Regions from separate parts of the Calorimonas adulescens genome, predicted to be linked through region 2. Evidence: riboswitches for the same ligand, from Rfam matches in the RefSeq annotation. Region 2 holds a riboswitch; the other holds the start of a gene.
The links. A riboswitch is a leader RNA that binds a small molecule or an ion and turns the genes downstream of it on or off. The one in region 2 is predicted to bind thiamine pyrophosphate.

Region 1 (7,967 bases), on a different contig from region 2:
AGCGGCCTGGCCACCAACGCCTATGAGCAGGCGAGGAACAGGGTGGCTAAATTCATCAATGCAGGTAGTGAAAGCACTGTTATATTCACCAGGAATGCCTCTGAGTCTATAAACTTGGTGGCATATACGTGGGCAATGGAGAATATAGGCGAGGGAGATGAAATAATACTGAGCGTGGCTGAACACCACAGCAATATGCTTCCATGGCAGATGGTAGCGGATAAGAAGGGCGCCAGACTGAGATATGTCTATTTAGACAAAGAGGGCAGGCTGGATATGTCCTCTTTTAGAGAGATGCTAACAGGCAAGGTAAAACTGGTGGCGCTTCAGCATGTCTCCAACGTGTTGGGGATCATAAACCCCGTTGAAGAAATTACAGAGATGGCTCACAAAGCAGGTGCCATGGTCCTCATAGATGGAGCCCAGAGCGTGCCGCACATGAAGGTAGATGTAAAGAGCATAGGCTGTGACTTCTTTGCCTTTTCGGGGCACAAGATGCTGGGCCCTATGGGTATTGGTGTCCTATATATAAGAAAAGAGCTCTTAAGCAGTATACCCCCATTCCTGAGAGGCGGCGAAATGATTGACGAGGTCTACGAGGACAGGTCTACCTTTGCAGAGCCACCTTTAAAATTTGAGGCCGGTACGCCCAATGTAGAGGGGGCTGTCGGACTTTCGGCTGCCATAGAATACCTTGAAGGCATAGGGTTAGACAATATCCGCAATCATGAGTTAGAGCTCACACAGTATGCCCTGGAAAAGATAAGGGAGATAGACTCGGTAGAGATATACGGGCCCCTGGACACAAGAGACAGGGGAGGGGTCATATCCTTTAACGTGGCTGATATTCACCCCCATGATGTCTCCACTATACTGGACCAGGATGGGATAGCCATAAGAAGCGGACATCACTGTGCACAGCCCCTTATGAGATATTTAGGTGTACCGGCCACATGCAGGGCAAGTTTCTATATCTATAACGACAGAGAAGAAGTTGATGCCTTTATAGAGAGCTTGAAAAATGTGAGGAAGTGGTTTAAATGGAGCTAAATCAGCTTTATTCAGAGATAATACTGGAGCATTATCAGAATTCACCAAATAAGAAGAAAATGGAGGATGCCGATATAGAGGAGAAGGGCCACAACCCACTCTGTGGCGATGTCATCACCATCTACCTGAAGATGGATGGAGATGTCATAAAGGACGCCTCATTTACAGGCCAGGGGTGTGCCATAAGCCAGGCCTCAACATCCATGCTCATAGACCTTATAAAAGGCAAAAAGCTTGAGGAAGCTAAAAAACTCATACAGGAGTTTACGGACATGCTCTATAAGAAAGATGTGAACCTGGATGACCTGGGTGATGCCCAGGCCCTTGCCGGGGTAGCTGACTTTCCAGCGCGTGTGAAATGCGCCCTCCTGCCGTGGAAGACACTGGAGGAAGTTGTCGAAGAAAAAGAAGAGGGAAAATAAGTAGGCGGTTAAATACTGGTGCGCCTGACAGGAGTCGAACCTGCGGCCTTCTGATCCGGAGTCAGACGCTCTATCCACTGAGCTACAGGCGCACACTACATACTATAATATCACAAATTCACTTGAGGTTCAATTGCTTTAAATATACAACCTTTTGTTGGGCATTGGTTACTTGATATGTTTAGATAAGACGAAGACAAACTCTTACAAAAAACAGGGGTTATAAAGACTTTTAATAACTTGAAATGCAGTAAAGATAAAGGTTTCAAGTTATGCAAAGGCTTAATTTATTAAATATAATGGGAGGGATAGATATGGCCATAGCTGAGGTTGTAATAGTACCACTTGGTACAGGCTCTACAAGCCTTTCCAGCTATGTGGCTGCCTGTGAAGATGTACTGAGAAAAGAGAAGGATATAAGGTATCAGCTCACGCCCATGGGTACAGTAATAGAGGGTGACGTTCATAAGATTGTGGATGTGGTTATGAGGATGCATGAGGTACCCTTTGAAAAGGGGGCATTGAGGGTCTCTACTACCCTCCGTATTGATGACAGGAGAGATAAAGAGGCCACCATGGAGCAGAAGGTGATATCAGTACTGCGAAAGCAGGAGGTTTAAGGATAAAAGTTACTTATTTGTTATTGAATATTGTATTATAGTGTATTATAATAAGTGTTGAAAATTTAAGAGACTGTGTCCGCTGGGGGAGCGTTATGCTGAGATCGTAGAGTATTCTACGGACCCCTTGAACCTGTCCAGGTAATGCTGGCGTAGGGAAAGCGGGTTTCCGCCGTAACCTACAGGTTGCGGTTTTTTATTTAGCGGCACGGCCTCGAAAGGAGGCTTTTTTATGTTAAACTATCTTGCATCAATATTTGGTGATTTTGCAGAGATCCGTTCTGCAACCATTGCTGTTCTCTTAATACTGGTAGCTGCAGCGGCTTTGTTCCATTTCTACAGGGACAGGCTCAAGTTTGACACAAGGACCATCGTGTATGGAGGAGTCTGCATAGCAATTTCATTTCTTCTATCCTATATCAGGTTTTACCACTGGCCGCAGGGAGGGTCTATAACCCCCGGCAGTATGCTGCCGCTCTTTATATATGCATACTATTTTGGACCGGTTGCGGGTATCACGGCAGGAGCTGCATACGGTATACTTCAACTCATACAGGACCCGTATATACTTCATTGGGCACAGGTGCTTTTAGACTACCCACTGCCCTTTGCAGCGCTTGGCCTGGCCGGATTTTTTAAGGATAATTTCAGGCTGGGAATACTGGTAGGGGGCTTTGGGAGGTTTTTCTTTCACTTCCTCTCCGGTGTTATATTTTTCGGTTCATATGCGCCTCCGGGGATGAGCCCTTTTGCTTACTCCATAGCGGTCAACGGGTCCATAATAGGCACGGAGGTTGCCATATGCTTTGCAATATCACTTATACCCCAATTTTATAACGCTGTCCAGAACCTCAGACGCAGTATAATAAGAGCATAAAATGCTGTAGCACGAAGTACCGCCTCAAAGAGAGGCGGTTTTTGTATCCATGGTCTTCTTGTATACATAAGATAATGTCAAATACTAAACAAAATGAATAAGCAAAATTGATTTTTATTTTTTAAAAATGCAGGAATTCCCGCTACAATGTAGAATATATAAAGTAGAATACATAAAAAGGAAAATAATTGCTTTGACGGGGTGCATACAGATGGGAAAGGATGAATATCTGGACTTGTTAGAGAAAAGACACAGTGTCTATTATGATGTATACAGAGACCACGAGCTGGATGGCCAGCTTCTAGATATATATGCAGAGTTTCATATGAGGAATGAGAGGTACTTTTTGATAGATGTGCTGGATGCATACGAGACCCATGAGTACAGGCTCGTGAAATATTATGAAGATCTAAGGCTTGATAATGCAGCAGAGTTTGGCACATGGTTGAAAGAGCAGGTCGAGGTCCTCATTAAACCGCATACGGAGCATATGTGCACCATATTGACTGGAGTAATGGTAACTGACAGAGGTATTAACAGGGATGTAGAGAAATTTATCAAAAGTTACAGGTATACAAGATACTACATGTTTGGGATAAAAGGATGGGGAGAAATAAGGCTTTTAGCTGTTGACCTTGCTTCCAATAGGGTGGCGGCAAACAGGAAGGGAAGAGAGGTGATAAAGGATTTTATGATTCCGATGCCAAAGCCCAATTATTTATAATAAAGGGAGGGAAATGTTTTTATGAGTGCAGTAATTTTGCTTGTAGGTGCTATTATTCTACTCGTATTGGCTTATATCTTTTATGGCGGTTGGCTTGCAAAGCAATGGGGACTTCAGCCGGACAAGGATACACCGGCACACACCATGTATGATGGAGTGGACTATGCCCCGGCAAAGGCGCCTGTCCTTCTGGGCCATCACTTTGCCTCCATAGCCGGTGCAGGTCCTATAAACGGGCCTATCCAGGCTGCCATATTCGGCTGGGTGCCAGTAACACTCTGGATTCTTATAGGCGGCATATTCATGGGAGCGCCCCATGATTTTGGTTCACTTCTTGCATCATTGAGGCATAAGGGCAAGTCCATAGGTGATATCATAGAGGTGAATGTTGGCTTGACAGCAAAGAGGCTGTTCCTTTTGTTTTCCTGGTTGACACTGGTACTTATAGTAGCAGCCTTTGCAAACATAGTTGCCGATACCTTTGTTGCAACACCGCAGGCAGCTACAGCCTCTCTCTTGTTTATACCCCTTGCTGTAGCCTTTGGCTTTAGTGTATACAGGAGAAATGCGTCACTTGGCTTGAGTACCGTGTTGGGTGTGGCAGTTTTGGTGTTATGTATATGGATAGGTTATATAGCCCCGCTGTCCCTGCCTAAGACCACATGGATAATCATCCTTGCTGTATATATTGTAGTTGCTTCTGTCATGCCCGTGTGGATACTCCTGCAGCCAAGGGACTACTTGAACTCTTTTCTTCTTTATGGAATGATGATTGGCGGTGTTATTGGTATACTGCTTTATAACCCGAGGATTCAACTTCAAGCGTTTACAAGCTTTAAGGTGGGTACGCAATATCTATTTCCGATGCTGTTTATCACCATAGCCTGTGGTGCTATATCGGGTTTCCACTCACTGGTGGCCTCTGGTACCACAGCAAAACAACTTGACAGAGAAGGAGATGCCAAGGTAATAGGCTATGGCTCGATGCTGATTGAAAGTGCTCTGGCCATAATTGCAACGATAACCGCTGCATACCTTACGGGGGATAAATTTACAGAGCTTATGAAGTTTGGTCCCACTAATGTATTTGCTGATGGATTAGGTACATTTATGACTAGCTTTGGTGTAAATCAGGTTGTAGGGAAAACATTTGCTGCATTGGCTGTTTCTGCCTTTGCCATGACTACACTGGATACAGCTACAAGGCTTGGAAGGTTTGCTTTCCAGGAGTTCTTTGAGAATATATCAGAGTCTGGAGAGATAGTGGTATCTTCTAACCCTGTGGCAAAATTCTTTAGTGACAGGTATGTTGCCTCTATAATTACAGTGGTACTTTCAGTAGTTCTTGCGTTTACAAGCTGGAAGGTTATATGGCCTATATTTGGTGCTGCTAATCAGCTCCTTGCAGCAGTTGCGCTGCTGGCTGTGGCTGCATGGCTTGCCAATGCAAGGAGGAACAATACTATGCTTATAATCCCTATGATATTTATGTTCATAGTTACTTTGACAGCCCTTGCACTTTTGATTCAGTCTAATATTGCCTCTGGTAACTATATACTGGTGGTATTTGCTGTCCTGCTGTTTATCCTAGCTATACTATTAATACTTCAGACCTATGGAGTACTTACTGGCAAGAATAGAAAGGAAGGTGTGGCAAGATAGACAAAGGGCCTGCCGAGAGGCAGGCCTTTTGCATAATAGTTTAATCACAAGATAACACCCTTAGGCGTAATATGAAAATAGCTTTATAGTAAATGGGGTGTGCAACTTGGAGTTTATGGTTATACTTGCCCTGGCATTGAGCATAGATAGCCTCTGCGTCGGCCTTTCGTATGGTATGAGGGGGATTGCCATCCCCTTTGTGCCGCTCTTGGCCGTCAGTTTAATATCCAGCATGGCAACATTTATAAGTATGTATATTGGAAGTGGCCTGGCCGTTTTTTTAAATCCACAAGCTGCAAAGATGCTGGGCGCCATTATATTGATAGGGGTTGGCATATACGTCTTAACATCAGCGATAAAGGAGGGGCAGGCAGGCCAGAAAGAAGCTGAATTGCTCACTATCAGGCTGAATTTTATAGAAATAACAGTAAAGGTTATTGAGCAGCCATTGAAAGCCGATCTGGATAATTCTGGCACCATAAGCACTGTGGAGGCAGCCTTCCTTGGCATAGCTCTGGCAATGGATGCCTTTGGAGCCAGCCTTGGTGCCTCCATGGAAGGTATGCCGCTTGTCGGGCTTCCTGTGGCGGTTGGAATTTTTAATATGTTTTTCCTACATTTGGGTGTATATATCGGGAAAGGGGTAACAGCAGCAAAGAATGAAAGGCTCAAGTACTTACCTGGTATTATCCTGATACTGCTGGGGTTTATCACAATGTTTTAATGCTTTTATTCAGCAGGACCTGTTTTTTTAGCTGGCCTGTTCTGGATACATAATTTAAAAGCACATTTGACAGGATGCCTGAAAAACGGAAGTTGGACAAATAAAGAAAGGTGGAAAATATGAAGCAGGTTTTAATTAATAAAAAATTATTGGGTTATACCCTGCAAGCTCATTGCAGGGTGTTTTTGTAAGAAATATGTTTTCTGCTGATGGTAAAATTTTATCAGTGAGTGCTGTATACTTTTTGACCGTCAATCGGTTATATATTATGGAAGGCTGATGTAAGTGAACTTTGGCTGCTGCAGCATGCTGAATAGGGGGTGAGGTATGAGTGATAAAAGCCTGGAAGAACTCCTTATTGATGAGATAAAGATAGTATTTAAGTTTCTGCTCAAAATGGGTGTTTCCATAGAGGATGCTGAAGATATTGCTCAGGAAACCCTGTATAAGGCACTAAAATATATTGACTCTATTGACAGCGACAGGGTCAGGGCATGGCTGTTTAAGGTAGCTATTAACGACTATTATACAATATATGGCCGGAAGAAGAGAAGGCAGGAAATAGACATTGACAATCTGGATGTTATCGGCATGTTTACTAAAAGTGCTGAGGATATCTTTTTAACCAATGAAAAGGGCAGGGAGATAAAAAGCACCCTTGCCATGCTGCAGCCTGAATACAGGGATTTACTTGTCTTAAAGTATACCATGAATTTTTCCTATAGAGATATTGCCGATGTCTATGGGTACAGTGAGGATAAGGTAAAGGTCTATCTTTACAGGGCCAGAAACAGATTTAAACAATTGTGGGAGGCGAGATGGCTGAATGAAAGACAAGAGGGAAAATAATGACAGGGATGTTGATGAGATCTTTGAGGGATTTAAAGAAGATAAGCTTAAAAAGGCCGTAAGAAAGGCGAAGTTTTACTCTATAGTGAGAAATGTGATTATCAGTATAATTGTCGTGTGCTTGATGTCTGTTGCTGTGATATATTTCGGCCAGGCAATGGCGTACGAATATGAAACGCCCATTCAGATTGCTGTGTCAGAATTCTATTATATTTCGGCGCCAAACACCTATATAGGAGAGGTGAGGAGGTACCACAGCCTGTTTGGCGGGCGGGACGAATATGCGACATATAAGATACTCAAAGACAAGATTGTATATACAGGCGAAAAGAGCTATGTATACGGGCCGTTTAAATCGGACTACGGGGATTTGATAGGTACAGAGTCGCCGATAATTTTTGGCACGAGTTATGATACAGATGATTTGAAATATAACAAGTACAATGTGCTTGGCCAGAGGGAGATGGTTTTTTATTACCCGTATATAAAATATCAGGATTATAAAAATGACCTGAGCCTGCTGGACAAGATAGGTCCGGATAAGTATATGGAGATGGCGCTTTCTTTTGACAGGGCATATAGCATTGATGAGGTCAGGAAGATGATACCTGAAGATGTCACAGTGGCATGGTACTGGGTTGACGACCAGAGTGATGAGGAAAAGGAGGAATCCAAGCCGCGTAAGATAAAGCAGGAAGGCACAGGGGAAATTGTTGATGTACCTGCCAGCGTGCGGTCTGAAAGGACGGCATACGGCATTAAGGCGTATGATGAAACTGGTAAAGAGATACCCGACCCTGTCTCCCGGTTTGTAGGGGCGCTGGAAAATGGTAAAGAGTATGACACAAGATATAAATGGGAGTTTACAAGGGTCTTTAACAATATCGCCGGCAAGGATGGCAAGATAACGGAGAGTGACATCAGGGTGCAGGGTGTTGTGGTTACAGGTGATAGTAATAGTTTAAAATCCTTATACAACCTATCGTTTATAAAGGCATCTTCTCTGGGTGTAGTAACAGACAGGTATTAATGGCAAAGG
Region 2 (7,967 bases):
CGAGGGGTGATTATGAAGATAAGGTTGGCCATAATCTTCATTATAGTTTTTGTGATAGTTTTTGTGGTTCTTTTGATTATTAATATAGGTTTTACTACAACGACTACAGGGGGAGAGGGAATGAGCAATCTGCCGGATGTAACAGAGGGAATGTTAGATGCTAATTTCTGGATATCAAGGCTTGATGATGCCGATAAGATTATTATGACACCGGATGAGATAGAGGAGTATAACGGCAGGATAGATGAATCGGTGAATGAGGTGGTAGACCTTAAAGGCTTTCCTGGTGCAATTACAGGAGAGGCGCTAAAAGAGATGATAGATGAGTATAAGGTGCCTGCACTGCCAAGATATGATATAAACGGCAATATGCTGGGCAGTGACTACTATGATAACCTTTTGAGCAGAAGAGGTCTAAGTGATGTCAAGGGGAGCAATCCTGTGAGGTTTGGTCTGGTGGTAAGGCGTACCAATATGAGGAGCTTTCCGACTGACGATATTGTGACGAATAAACCAGGAGACATAGAATTTGACAGGTTTCAGGAGACCGCGCTCTATGTGGGAGAACCGCTGGCTATACTTCATGAGAGCAGCGATAGGAAGTGGTACTTCGGCCAGGCCAGGTTTTACCGCGGATGGGTAAGGGCTGAGGATGTGGCCATCGGCAGTAAAGAAGAGGTACTGGGTTTTACTGAGAAGGTACCATTTATTGTGGTGACGGGAAACCATATAAAGACAGGGTACGACCCCTACAATCAGGACGTGTCTGGGCTGACCTTAGATATGGGTGTCAAGCTGCCTCTGGTAAAAGATGATGATGCTACTGTAGACGGCCAGGCCACCCAGGGCAACTATGTTGTGGAAGTACCTACAAAGGATGCGGATGGAAACCTTGCCGTCAAAAAGGCCATGATACCTATGAGTGAGGATGTCTCTGTAGGCTATCTGCCATACACCAGGGGCAATATAATAAGGCAGGCGTTCAAGATGCTGGGTGAAAGATACGACTGGGGCGGTAGGACAGGAAGAAGAGACTGTTCATCCTTTATCATGGATATATACTCCACATTTGGATTTAAATTGCCACGTAACACCGATGAACAGGAAGCCATGTATGGCATAAGGTATGATTTTAAGGGTAGGTCGGATGCTGAAAGAGAAGCAATCTTTGCAAAGTTAAAGCCCGGTGCAGCTCTGTATATGCCGGGTCATGCCATGCTCTATCTGGGCAAGGTTGACGGGAGAGAATACATGATACATGATTTTTCGGGGTATGGTGATATGAAAGAAAAGATGCCGGATGGGGACTATAGGTTTATACCTGTGATGGAGGTTGCGGTATCCAGCATCGACCTCCCGAGGACCAATGGGAGGACATTCATGGATGCACTTACAACAGCAATACAAATAGAAAATTAGGGGCCATGGGGTCCCTTTTTCCATGTTACGACTAAATACTTTTTAACAGCATTAAGGTATAATAAAAATCAAAGGGGGATTGCAATGGGCAGTATACTGGTGGTAGAGGATGAGGACTCCATAAGGGAGTTTATAGTAATAAACCTGAAGAGGGAAGGGTTTAACGTCATTGAGGCGGCAACCGGGGAGGAAGCCCTTAATATGATCAGGGTTCATATAGTGGACCTTATCATACTGGACATAATGCTTCCCGGGATAGACGGGTATGAGGTGTGCAAGAAGGTACAGGAGGAACGACCTGGTACAGCTATAATAATGCTTACGGCCAGGGGGCAGGATACTGATAAAGTAGTAGGCCTTGAACTGGGAGCAGATGACTATGTGGTAAAACCCTTTAATCCCGTTGAACTTACCGCCCGTGTAAAGGCTGTCCTGCGAAGGGTAAATAGAAAGTACAAGGAGTCTAAGATTAGGGTTAAGGATATTATTGTAGATACGGAAAAGAGAAGGATTACAAAAGATGGGAAAAACATTGACCTCACCAATAAGGAATATGAGCTGCTACTGCTGCTGATGGAGGCTGGTGGCAGTGTGGTCACAAGAGATGAGATACTGAACAAGTTGTGGGGTACCAACTTCTATGGGGACATAAAGACCATTGATGTGCATATAAGAAGGTTGAGGGAAAAACTATGCGATAACACTGCCAAACCACGGTACATAGCCACTGTATGGGGGGTTGGCTATCGCTTTGTGATGGGGGAAGAAGATGTTTAAGGGGATAAGAGGCAGGCTTATATGGACCTATATCTTCATAGTCCTTTCCGCTATACTGCTATTGGAAGGGTTCCTTGTAGAGTGGGTATGGAGGTATTATACAGGGAATATAAGAGAGATAATGGTCCAGCAGGCTCAGCTTGCCAACAACTTTTTTAAAAACTATATAGAGGACGCAAACCTTATATATGTGGCTCAGGATCTTTCTGAAGATTTTGCTCAGGTTTCCAACACTGAGGTGCAGGTAATGAACACGTCAGGAATAGTCCTGGGTGACTCTATAGGCAACTTCGAGTATGCGGAGAGTGAAGATATACAGGATGCCATAAATGGAAATATTGGCGTGTATCAGGGCAAATACATGGATACCAATGAAGACGTCATGGCTGTCTCATCTCCTCTTATGAAGGGTAACAGGGTGGTGGGAGTGATTCGCTTTGTTACCTCTCTTGAGGGTGTGGAGGAGGTCATGAGAAGGATAATAATAAACCTGATAGAGATTGGCGCTGCTATCGTAGCGATAGTTGTAATAGTGGGTATATGGGTATCATGGACACTCACCAAACCGCTAGACGAGATAACCAGGGCTGCAAAGGAGATAAGCGCTGGAGATTTCAAGGTGAGGGTGAGCAAGAGATTTAATGATGAGATAGGCACCCTGGCCGAGACTTTGAATCAGGCGGCTGTAGAACTGGAAAAACTGGATACTATGAAGAATGACTTTATAAGCTCTGTATCTCACGAGATAAGAACGCCTCTCACATCCATTAAAGGATGGGTGGTCACACTAAAAGAAGGCTCAGACGAGGAAATTATGAAAAAGGGCTTAGACATAATAGAAAAAGAAACGGACAGGCTTACGGTAATGGTAAACAAACTCCTTGATTTCAGCAAGCTGGAGTCAGGACGTATCTCTCTCAATATGGGGCCGGTAGATCTCAAGGAACTGATAATCTCCACAGTTGACCAGATACGCCCAAGAGCGGAAAGGCTTGGGATCAGGTTGGATGTGGACTTAGATGACCTACCTATGATCGAAGGAGATGCCAGCAGGCTTAGACAGGTACTTATAAATATTCTGGACAATTCCCTGAAGTTTACTGACAGCGGCGGGGAGATAGGTATATATGCAGAAAAGTCACAGGATATAGCAAGGATTGTTGTCCAAGATACAGGCTGCGGTATACCTGAAGGGGATTTAAATCATATAACAGAAAAGTTCTACACGGCAAAGGCGAAGGCTTCCGGGAGTGGACTCGGCCTGGCCATATCCAAGGAGATAATTGAGCTTCATGGAGGCAAGATAAACATAAAGAGCAGGGTTGGCGAAGGAACATCGGTGATGATAGAGCTTCCTGCATAAAATTTACCATTTCGTTTTTGGGTGCGCCTGCACATTACAGGCCTGCTTTAGTGGAGTCTCCGGGTGTTATATGTCGTGTCCGTATATTTGCTTAAGTAAAATTTAACCCTTTGTTAACCCATTGTTTTTGCATAAGTAGTATATTATAAGCAGGAGGCGATAGCGTGCATAAGCGTATTATAAGCCTGGCACTGGTATCAGCATTAATATTTATAGGTGGTTGTTCCAGCCTTCCTACTCCAGGTGCTACCATGAAGCCACCATCAGTGGGGGAAGAATCCGGTAAGGGTGTGCAGGGTTATATGAAAGAAGTAATGGACTATCTCCCCGCGGGTGCGAAGCTGGAGGATGTAGACGGGGTGTCTGTGTTTCCGGTAAATGTAGATAGCGACCAGACCCCTGAATATCTTGCCACATACAGATTTGATGAAAGCAAGGTAGGGGCGTTTTTGCTCAAGAGGAGCGGGGGTTCTTACAAAATTGTATGGACTGATGTGGGAAAGGGATATGGTTTTGATACAGTTAAAATTGCAGATGTGACAGGGGATGGGCTGGCCGATATCCTCATTGGTTGGACTATAGGAGCCTCAGCAGGTAACGCTTTAGATGTATTTACATGGAGAAGCAACTCACTGCAGAATATATACAGGACCTCATATCACAGGATGGATGTGGAGGATATTGATGGTGACTATGGCAAGGATGGTATTGCGGAGGTGGCACTGTGGACTAAGGATACAGGGGATGCATACAGCGTTGAGGTTATGCGATGGAATGAGAGAGATAAAAACTTTGAGAGTGCACCCGATGTCTACAGGGCCTATTATCCTAGGGTTGTGGAATACTATAAGGATAAGGTAAAGACAATGCCGGAAATGCGGGCGTACTGGTACTACTTAGGACTGGCACAGTATCGGGCCGGCCAGTTAAACTCTGCTTTATCTTCAATATCTTCAGGTCTCAAGATGAAAAGCGACTATCCAGATGATACCAGTTTTTTTCTGCTCAAGGCTGATGTCTTGAGGGACATGGGCAGGTATGAAGAGGCATCATACATATATGAAGGACTTATTCCAGTGGATGAGAAGCAGCCGATTCCTGTATCTTCACCAAGGATGGCAGCAAAGGCATACTTTGGGATGGGTGAAATATGCAGGGCCCAGAAGAACTACGATAAGGCCCTTGAATATTACAAAAAAGCTCAAAAACAGTCCATGGAAATAGAAACCAGGAGGGCTATCAACAGGTTGCCTGTGTACAAAACTGTGGATATTGTGGAAAACTATTTTAAAAAGCTGTACGCAGGCAGGTTTAATGGGGATAAATTTGTGGAATGGACAGGGGAAAATAATATTGATGTTGCCTACAAGGATGTATCCGCCAATGCGAACGGCATAAACCGGGTTGTGTTTGTAGACTACAAGAGCGAAAGTCTCATGAAGGCTCATGAGATCTTCTGGTGGGAAGAGGGTAAGATGAAGCACCAGCTCTTTTTTTCAAACGAGTTTCCAACAGAAGCAGCCTTTACATCTGCTGTGTATGATAGCAGGGTGGTCAAGGGGCCAGATGGCAGCACGGAGATGGGGTTGGTGATAGAAACATCATATATTGGCAATCTTACCCCTCGTCCGTATTATATTCTGCTGAGGCTTGTAAATGACAGGTGGAGGCTTGTTTGGAGGCCGCCACTGTACCAATGGAGGAGCAGCCACGGCGAATTGGCTTTTGACGGACAGGGTATTGATCGGTTTACACTGCAGAGTGATTCATGGCATACAGACGATGCAAAAGGCAGGATATTTAATGAGAGTAATGATGGCCCACACCGCCACTTTATCGACACATGGGAGAGAGATGGCGACAGTTATAAGCTTATTGACAGCCGCACAGCCCCATCTGCATATGACACCCTTGTGGAATTCGTATATATGCTCTCCACGGGTAACGAAAAATCTGCGAGGGTCTTGGTTACAGATGAAGGCCTGGTTGAGAAGGCCAAAGAGCTCAATCTCGTACAGCCTGCTTTAAATGGTTGCTGGTCGCTGCAGCTTGATAGCCCAGAGGTGGAGAAAAAAGGCCCATTGAGGATAGTTGATGGCCCGGCTGCCGGGGTCACAGTGGCATTTGAACAACGTGGAGATAACTGGCTCATTAAGAGCATTACAAAATAGGTTATCTTAGTTGAAAAGCATATAAAGGATGGCGGTAGCCTCATAAGCCAATAAAAATTTATACCGGAGGCAGGAATTTGCAAAATAGTATAGAATAATATAGAGTGAAAACTTAATTAGATGGATGCTAGGGGAGCTTCTTTACTGAGGCTGAGAGGGGACACGTTCCCGACCCTTGAACCTGTCAGGATAATACCTGCGTAGGAAAGCATGAAAGTGCCTTACACAGGGCACTTTTTATTTTTAAAAAACCCACCTGCAGCAGGTGGGTTTAATTATTTTGGGGGTGTTTAACATGAAACTAGCATTGACAATAGCGGGCTCAGACTCGGGAGGCGGAGCGGGCATACAGGCTGACATTAAAACATTTTCAGCCCACGGGGTCTTTGGCATGAGCGTAATCACATCGGTGACGGCTCAAAATACAAGGGGCGTTATAGGTATAGAGGATATAAGCCCGGAAATGGTATCGCTCCAGATGCAGGCAGTATTTGAGGACCTCTATCCTGACGCAGTAAAGATAGGTATGGTTTCCAGTGGAGGGATAATAGGTGCCATAGCTGACGGCTTGAAGAAGTACGGTCCGAGGAAAGTGGTCTTGGACCCGGTTATGATCTCCAAGGGCGGGAGCTACCTTTTAAAGCCTGAAGCAATGAATGCCTTAAAGGACAAACTGATTCCATTGAGCCTTGTGGTAACCCCAAACCTTATGGAGGCAGAGGCACTGACTGGCATGGTGATAAAGACGCCAGAAGACATGAGAGAGGCAGCAAGGAAGATAATAGGGCTTGGGGCAAAGAGTGTTGTAGTAAAGGGTGGACACCTTACAGGTGATGCCTTAGATGTATTCTATGATGGGCACAAATTTTATGAGATAACATCGGAGAGAGTAAACACCAGAAACACCCACGGGACAGGATGTACATTTTCTTCTGCCATAGCAGCAAACCTGGCCTTGGGTTATGACCTTATTGAATCTGTTAAACGGGCAAAGGATTATATCACAGGGGCGATAAAAAATTCTCTGGATATTGGTCATGGGGTGGGGCCCACAAACCACTTCTGGAGGTGGGACAATGAAAACTAAACTCAGCAGCTTCAGTATGTTTCTGCTATGGTTTGGCGCAGCCATATCCATGGCGGAGATAATGACAGGCGCCCTGTACACTCCGCTCGGTTTTAAAAATGGTGTGGCTGCAATTGTCTTGGGGCATATCCTGGGGAATACCTTTCTCGTGCTAGCAGGGATCATTGGCTTTAGGGAAAAGGCAGGTTCTATGGAGTCTACGCGGTATGCCTTTGGGGTATGCGGCTCATATCTTTTTTCGGCATTGAATGTTCTGCAGCTTATTGGATGGACAGCCATAATGATTATAGTGGCCGGCCGTTCTTTAAATTCTATTTCCATAAGTTTATGGGGGTTTGATAATTTCCATCTCTGGGCGCTTATGGTTGGTCTTCTGGTGATACTGTGGCTCTATTCGGGTAGCTATGGGTTCAATGTGATAAACGGTATTGCAGTTTCTATGCTGCTGGTTCTTACCATAGTTATGAGCTATACTGTGTTTAAAGGAGGGATGCCGGCAGTGGCATCTGGGGGCATGAGTTTTGGACATGGTGTAGAGCTGGCTGTGGTAATGCCGCTATCCTGGTTGCCCCTGGTTTCGGATTATACCAGGATGGCTGAGTCTGAAAGGGGCTCTTCAATAGCTATATGGACAGGCTACTTCCTGGGGAGCACATGGATGTATGTCATCGGCCTGGCCACAGGCCTGGCCTTCGGCACTGATGACCCTACAGGCATAATGCTAAAGGCAAACCTTGGTGTGTTTGCCATGATAATTGTCATCATGTCCACAGTAACCACCACTTTCCTGGATGTGTACTCCTCGGCTGTATCGCTTCTCAACATAAGAAAGGGTGATGAGAGACTGGTATCGGTTGTTATGGGGGTGATAGGAATGATGGTTGCCCTGTTCTTCCCCATGGAACAGTACGAAAACTTCCTGTATGCCATAGGTTCGGTGTTTGCCCCACTCTTTGCCGTTCTTTTGGTAGACTACTTTGTATTTAAGACAGATATGAGAAATTCGAAATTCAGCATTGAGGCATTGATTTCATGGGTCATTGGGTCAGTGCTTTACTATATTATTATGGGATTAGATATACCCATAGGGGTCACACTGCCCGATGCAATCCTCACAGGGATAATTTATGCAGGCATAAGGGAAGCTGAA

Region 1: linked by a shared signal. The riboswitch ahead of thiT (energy-coupled thiamine transporter ThiT) and the one ahead of thiD (bifunctional hydroxymethylpyrimidine kinase/phosphomethylpyrimidine kinase) in region 2 are both predicted to bind thiamine pyrophosphate.

Annotation. Positions count from the first base shown of each region.
Region 1 is NZ_VTPS01000008.1:69,483-77,449, reverse strand. Features, by position in the region: gene FWJ32_RS06600 (cysteine desulfurase) at 1-1,050, shown strand, start outside; gene sufU (Fe-S cluster assembly sulfur transfer protein SufU) at 1,041-1,472, shown strand; tRNA gene FWJ32_RS06590 (tRNA-Arg) at 1,489-1,564, opposite strand; gene FWJ32_RS06585 (MTH1187 family thiamine-binding protein) at 1,787-2,092, shown strand; TPP riboswitch at 2,167-2,269, shown strand; gene thiT (energy-coupled thiamine transporter ThiT) at 2,325-2,969, shown strand; gene FWJ32_RS06575 (DUF8052 family protein) at 3,181-3,693, shown strand; gene FWJ32_RS06570 (carbon starvation CstA family protein) at 3,715-5,355, shown strand; gene ytaF (sporulation membrane protein YtaF) at 5,471-6,079, shown strand; gene FWJ32_RS06560 (RNA polymerase sigma factor) at 6,407-6,928, shown strand; gene FWJ32_RS06555 (anti sigma factor C-terminal domain-containing protein) at 6,906-7,958, shown strand.
Region 2 is NZ_VTPS01000017.1:879-8,845, forward strand. Features, by position in the region: gene FWJ32_RS10300 (C40 family peptidase) at 13-1,419, shown strand; gene FWJ32_RS10305 (response regulator transcription factor) at 1,504-2,196, shown strand; gene FWJ32_RS10310 (sensor histidine kinase) at 2,189-3,559, shown strand; gene FWJ32_RS10315 (tetratricopeptide repeat protein) at 3,724-5,730, shown strand; TPP riboswitch at 5,850-5,954, shown strand; gene thiD (bifunctional hydroxymethylpyrimidine kinase/phosphomethylpyrimidine kinase) at 6,026-6,817, shown strand; gene cytX (putative hydroxymethylpyrimidine transporter CytX) at 6,807-7,967, shown strand, end outside.